2 regions of the Stenotrophomonas sp. Steno-C17 genome follow, and region 2 is predicted to be linked to the other one. Evidence: riboswitches for the same ligand, from Rfam matches in the RefSeq annotation. Region 2 holds a riboswitch; the other holds the start of a gene.

Region 1 (3,399 bases), on a different contig from region 2:
GAAGCGCGTATTGCCGCACACCCGTTGAAGGCGGCCGGCCCGGCCTCGGGCCCGGTGCACGAGAAGCGCTTCGATGACGGCGACGACGACGACGACACGACCGACAGCACCGACGACGATTGAGGGCGCCGCGCTCGCCGGGCATGGCCCGGCGCTACCGGTGTGCGCGCGTCTCCGCCGGGCGTGGCCCGGTATTCGTCGGGTAGCGCCGGGCCATGCCCGGCGACGCACTCAGGGCTGCTGCAGTTCCAGCAGTTCGCCCACCAACCCCACTTCACCGCGCTCGACCCACACCCGCAGACGCGTGCCGTGGTCGATGCGCAGGGCCCAGCACAGCGAAAGCGGCAGGCCACAGACCAGCGACAGCACCATGCGCAGCGGGCCGCCATGGCTGACCACCACGGTGGGCACGGCGTCCTCTTCGTCCAGAAGGCGGTCCAGCGCGCGCGCGATGCGGCGCTCGAAATGCCCCCAACTTTCGCCGTGCGGCGGCGGGAACGCATGCGGGTCGGCATGGAACGCGGCCAGCGCGTCTTCGGGCAGATCAAACAGGCTCTGCCCATCCCAGTCGCCGAAATCCAGCTCTTCCCATTCCTCGTCGGCGTCCACGTCCAGCCCGCGCGGGGTGGCCAGGGCCATCGCGGTGTGCAGCGAACGCAGCCGCGGCGAACTGATCACCCGCTGCCATTCCTGCGCGGCGTAGGCATCGACCAGTTCCTGCGGCAGACGGGCCAGCTGCGGCGGATCGCTGCGGCCATCGAGGAATTCATCGCGCCCATTGGCAGCGTGGCGGACCAGATCGAGGATCATGCGCGCGTCCTGGGCAGGCAACGCGGGAACTGCGGGAAACAGCGGGACATCGGCAACGGCACCACGGGAGCGAGGGGATATTCTACGGGTACGGGAAATGCAGTCGAGCAAGCTCGACTCTACGGGGGCGCAAAGGCAGTCGAGCAAGCTCGACTCTACGCGTTGGCGGGGATGGCGTAGACTGCGCGCACTTCCAGGTGACCTGCGGCCTTGGCCGGCAGGTTGAAACGGGAAGCCGGTGACGCGTGGCAACACGCCAGGCCGGCGCTGCCCCCGCAACGGTAAGCACGTCAGTTCCAGGCAACACGCCACTGTGCCGCGCGCACGGGAAGGCGCCTGGGCGATGGCCTTGGTGCCATCAGGCGGCAAGCCCGGAGACCGGCCCGGAAGCCTCAGGTCGCGATGCGGTGGGCATGGCGCTGGATGACTGCAGCACGGGCTGCGGCATCGGCGCGTGCCTGCCCTCGTGGCTCCTCCCCTTCGCCGCGCGGGCGTGCGCGGCACCCGGAGTTCCCCCGATGAAGCTGCAGTCCCGATTGCTGTCCCTGGCCGTGCTGGCCGCCCTGCCCGCGCTGGCGCTGGCCGATGAAGCCGCCGATGCGCTCGACCCCATCCTGGTCACCGCCACCCGCACCCCGATCGCCCTGCAGGACAGCATCGCACCGGCGCAGGTGATCGACCGCGAACAGATCGAAACCAGCCAGGCGACCTCGCTGCAGGAACTGCTGGCTGGCCGCGCCGGCATCAACCTGACCAACGCTGGCGGCCTGGGCAAGCAGACCTCGCTGTTCCTGCGCGGCACCAATTCCTCGCACACCGTGGTGCTGGTCGACGGCGTGCGCATCAACAGCGCCGACCTGAACCTGGCCATGTTTCAGGACCTGCCGCTGGCGCAGATCGAACGCATCGAGATCGTGCGCGGCCCGCAGTCCAGCCTGTACGGCGCTGACGCCATCGGTGGCGTGATCCAGATCTTCACCCGTCGCAATGCCGGCAGCTTCGCCCCGCATTTCCAGCTGGGCGGTGGCAGCAATGGCCTGCGCCAGGCCAGCGGCGGCATCGGCGGCAGCGGTGAGAACGGCTGGTTCGGCGCCGATATTGCCTACCAGCACAGCGATGGCATCGATGCCTGCCGCGGTTCGGCCACCCTGTTCACCGGCTGCTTTGCCGATGAACCCGATCGCGATGGCTACCGCAATCTGTCCAAGAGCCTGCGCGGTGGCTACAGCTTCAACGATCAGTGGACCGTGGAAGGCAGCGCACTGCGCGCTGACGGCCAGAACCACTACGACGGCTACTACAACTATTCGGAAACCCGCCAGCAGGTGCTGGCCGGCAAGCTGCGCTACACCCCGTCCGAACGCCTGGCGTTGACCGCCAATGTCGGCCGCAGCGACAACGAGTCGGACAACTTCGGTGACTTCGGTGTCCGTGGCAGCGCGCAGACGCACCGCGACAGTGCATCACTGCAGGCCGACATCGGCGTGGCCGACGGCCAACTGCTCAGCACCGGCGTGGACTGGAGCCAGGACAACCTGGACGGCAGCAGCGCCGGTTACCTGGTGGACAGCCGCCGCAACACCGGCGTGTTCGTGCAGTACCAGGCCCGCTTCGGCCGCCACCAGCTGCAGGCCAGCGCGCGCAACGACGACAACCAGCAGTTCGGCAACCATGCCACCGGCAGCCTGGGCTGGGCGATGGAACTGGGCCACGGGCTGCGCGTGAATGCCAGCTATGGCACCGCGTTCAAGGCGCCGACCTTCAGCGATCTGTATGACCCGTGGAGCGGCGTGCCGACGCTGGACCCGGAAGAATCCAAGAGCGCCAACATCGGTGTTTCCCAGCACGGCCAGGGCTGGCACTGGGGCCTGGATGTGTATGAAACGCGCATCGACGATCTGATCACCTACGACGCGGCCACCTTCATGATGCAGCAGGTGGAAAAGGCGCGCATCCGCGGTGCGGAACTGACCGGCGGCGCGGTGTTGGCCGGCTTCGACATCAATGCGCAGCTCAGCTTCACCGACCCGCGCAACCGCACCGCAGGCAGCGGCCAGTACGACAACTGGCTGGCGCGCCGCGCGCAGCAGACCGCCCGCCTGGACGTGGACCGCCGCTTCGGTGATTTCCGCGCCGGTGTGACCGTACAGGGCGCCGGCAAGCGCTTCGACGATGCCGACAACGCGGTGAAGGTGGGCGGCTATGGCCTGCTGGACCTGCGTGCCGAGTACGCGCTCACCCCGGCGTGGTCGGTGCTGGCGCGCGTGGCCAATGTGTTCGACCGCCAGTACGAGACCATTGCCTGGCTCAACCAGCCGGGCCGCGAGTACCAGCTGAGCGTGCGTTACCAGCCGAAGTGATCGGTTGATGCGCGCGCGGTAGCGCCGGGCCACGCCCGGCGCTATCGATGCATCACGCCGTCGGCAGGTCGGCGGCCAGCCCCGGCAGATCGCGCAGGTCGTCGATCACGGCCACGGCCTGTGCGGTGTCCAGATCCAGGCCGCGCGGGTAGCCGTAGCGCACCAGCGCGATCGGCATGCCAGCATCCTGCGCGGCGCGGTAGTCGGTGAGCGAATCGCCCACCATCAG
Region 2 (3,399 bases):
GGTACCCGGTCACCGTGGCCACCATCAGCTGGCACGCGCGGCAGACCATCAGCGGCTTCCTGCAGCAGACCAGCGATGACCCGCAGGGGCAGCTGCCGTTCAAGCTGCACGACTTCGGCGCGCGCGGTGTGTCGAGCCTGCAATCGGCCGCGCTGGGCGGTGCCGCGCACCTGGTCAACTTCCTCGGCACCGACACCGTCTCGGCGCTGTGCCTGGCCCGCGCGCACTACCACGCGCCGATGGCCGGCTATTCGATTCCCGCTGCCGAGCACAGCACCATCACCAGCTGGGGCCGCGATCGCGAGGTCGAGGCCTACCGCAACATGCTGCGCCAGTTCGGCAGACCCGGCGCGATCGTGGCGGTGGTGTCGGACAGCTATGACATCTACCACGCCATCAGCGAACACTGGGGCACCACCCTGCGCGATGAAGTGATCGCCTCGGGCGCGACCCTGGTCATCCGCCCCGATTCGGGCGACCCGGTGGAGGTGGTGGCCGAGAGCCTGCGCCGCCTGGATGAGGCCTTTGGCCACACGATCAACGGCAAGGGCTACCGCGTGCTCAACCACGTGCGGGTGATCCAGGGCGATGGCATCAACCCGGACACGATCCGCGCCATCCTGCTGCGCATCACCGGCGACGGCTACGCCGCAGACAACGTGGCCTTCGGCATGGGCGGCGCCCTGCTGCAGCGGCTGGACCGCGATACGCAGAAGTTCGCGCTGAAGTGCTCGGCCGCGCGGGTGGACGGAGAATGGATCGACGTCTACAAGGACCCGATCACCGATGCGGGCAAGGCCAGCAAGCGCGGCCGCATGCGCCTGCTGCGGCACCTGGATGACGGCAGCCTGCATACGGTGGCATTGCCTCCCAGCGGTGACGAAACGCTGCCGGCCGGCTTCGAGGACGCGATGGTGACCGTGTGGGAGAACGGCCGCCTGCTGTGCGACCAGCGGCTGGACGACATCCGCGCGCGGGCGGCGGCGGGACGCTGAAGGTGCATAGCGACCGGGGTCAGAGCCCGTTGCAGCGCAACGGACTCTGACCCCAACCCCCTTGACCCGCGCCGCCAACGCGTCCACCGTGGGCGCGCCGAAGGTATCCCTCCAGGCGTTCACGCGCAGGGAGGGATTTAAACGGGAATCCGGTGAAGGCGCCTGGCGCGCCCATTCCGGAGCTGCCCCGCAGCGGTGAATGGAAACGAAGCCTGCCAAGAGCACTGGGCGCATGCCTGGGAAGCGGCAGGGAGTAGGTGGGCTGCGGCCCGTGTCCATCAGCCCGAATACCGGCCCCGGCCGGGGGACACGACCGTCCCCTGACTCGACCTGGACTCTCCGCGGGGAGGGTGCCGGGGCCATCGTCGTCCTGCGCGTGCGGGCGGTGTGGCCGCGTGCGTCCTGTTCACGGTGTCCGGCCCGATCCGTTCCCCACGCTGCCACGCACCCGACGATGACCGAGCTCCAACGCCCCACCCTGACCCTGCCCGCCGACGGCAAGCGCCTGCTGCTGCATTCCTGCTGTGCCCCCTGTTCGGGTGAAGTGATGGAGGCGATCACCGCCTCCGGGATCGACTACGCGATCTTTTTCTACAACCCGAACATCCACCCGGTGAAGGAGTACGAGCTGCGCAAGCAGGAGAACATCCGTTTCGCCGAGCAGCACGGCATTCCGTTCATCGACTGCGACTACGACACCGACAACTGGTTCAGCCGCGCCCGTGGCATGGAAAACGAGCCCGAGCGCGGTATCCGCTGCACCATGTGTTTCGACATGCGCTTTGAACGCACGGCGCTGTACGCACACGAGCACGGCTACGACACCATCAGTTCGTCGCTGGGCATTTCGCGCTGGAAGAACATGGCGCAGATCAATGACTGCGGCATCCGCGCTGCGTCGCGCTACGAAGGCCTGCAGTATTGGGACTACAACTGGCGCAAGGGCGGCGGCGCCAGCCGCATGGTCGAGATCAGCAAGCGCGAGCAGTTTTACCAGCAGGAATACTGCGGCTGCGTGTACTCGCTGCGCGATGCCAACCGCCACCGCCGCGAAACCGGCCGCGAGCGCATCAAGATCGGCCTGCTCTATTACGGGCAGGATGCGGAACCGGCCAAGGGCGATTGACGTGCACGCACGGGGCGGCCACGCTGGTCGCCCCCTTCTGTTGTAGTGGATCTGCCATGACCGCCCTGCCCGCCGATGTCGCCCTGCTGGTGATCGACCTGCAGCCGGACTTCATGCCTGGCGGCGCGCTGGCCTGCGCCGACGGCGATGCGCTGGTGGCGCCGATTTCTGGACTGCTGGCACAGCGCCGCTACCGCACGGTGGTGGCCACCCAGGACTGGCACCCGGCGGGGCACGCCTCATTCGCCAGCCAGCACCCGGGCACGCGTCCGTTCGAGACCATCCTGCTGCACGCGCAGCCGCAGACCCTGTGGCCCGACCACTGCGTGCAGGGCAGCGACGGCGCCGCGCTGCACCCGGGCGTGGACTGGAACGTGGCCGACCTGATCCTGCGCAAGGGCACCCGGCCGCAGGTGGATTCGTACAGCGCCTTCCGCGAGAACCACGGCCCGGACGGCGACCGCCCGGCCACCGGGCTGGCCGGCTGGCTGCATGAGCGGCGCATCCGCGAAGTGCACGTGTGCGGCCTGGCGCGCGACTACTGCGTGTTGTGGAGCGCGCAGGATGCGGCCAAGGCCGGATTCCGGGTGAAGTTCCTGTGGGAGCTGACCCAGCCGGTGACCGATGCCAACGACGCGATGGTGCGCGAGGCGTTGGCCAAGGCGGGCATTGCGATCATCTGACGCGCGACCGCCGGGCATGGCCCGGCGCTACCCAAGGTTATGGTTGGTAGCGCCGGGCCATGCCCGGCGGCCACGCCCCCCGCTGTCAGCGGAACACCACCGTGCGGTGCCCGTTGAGCAGGATGCGGTGCTCGACATGCCGGCGCACGGCGCGCGCCAGCACCTGCGATTCGGTATCGCTGCCCAGCCGCACCAGGTCGCGCGGGGTCATGGCGTGGTCCACGCGGGCCACGTCCTGTTCGATGATCGGGCCTTCGTCCAGGTCTTCGGTCACGTAGTGCGCGGTGGCGCCGATGATCTTGACCCCGCGTGCGTGCGCCTGGTGGTACGGCTGCGCGCCCTTGAAGCTGGGCAGGAAGCTGTGGTGGATGTTGATCGCACGGCCGGCCAGTGCGCGGCACAGCGTGGGCGAAAGAATCTGCATGTAGCGCGCCAGCACCACCAGGTCGATGCGTTCGCGGTCGACCAGATCGATGATCTGCTGTTCCTGCACCGCGCGCGTTTCCGCGTTCACTGGCAAATGGTGGAACGGCACCTGGTAGGACGCGGCCAGCGGCGCGAAATCGGCGTGGTTGGACGCCACCGCGGCGATATC

Evidence for each region. Region 2 has a riboswitch for cobalamin ahead of AC06FA_RS10675 (epoxyqueuosine reductase QueH). Riboswitches for the same ligand answer to the same signal wherever they lie in the genome.
Region 1: it holds a riboswitch for cobalamin, as region 2 does, so the genes downstream of both, btuB (TonB-dependent vitamin B12 receptor) here and AC06FA_RS10675 (epoxyqueuosine reductase QueH) in region 2, are expected to answer to the same signal.

Annotation. Positions count from the first base shown of each region.
Region 1 covers NZ_JBWJPD010000006.1:173,517-176,915, reverse strand. Annotated here, with positions in the region: gene AC06FA_RS07925 (TfoX/Sxy family protein) at 1-123, shown strand, start outside; gene AC06FA_RS07920 (histidine phosphatase family protein) at 232-810, opposite strand; cobalamin riboswitch at 989-1,211, shown strand; gene btuB (TonB-dependent vitamin B12 receptor) at 1,329-3,170, shown strand; gene gph (phosphoglycolate phosphatase) at 3,223-3,399, opposite strand, start outside.
Region 2 covers NZ_JBWJPD010000010.1:30,489-33,887, reverse strand. Annotated here, with positions in the region: gene AC06FA_RS10680 (nicotinate phosphoribosyltransferase) at 1-995, shown strand, start outside; cobalamin riboswitch at 1,098-1,291, shown strand; gene AC06FA_RS10675 (epoxyqueuosine reductase QueH) at 1,450-2,121, shown strand; gene pncA (bifunctional nicotinamidase/pyrazinamidase) at 2,178-2,804, shown strand; gene purU (formyltetrahydrofolate deformylase) at 2,890-3,399, opposite strand, start outside.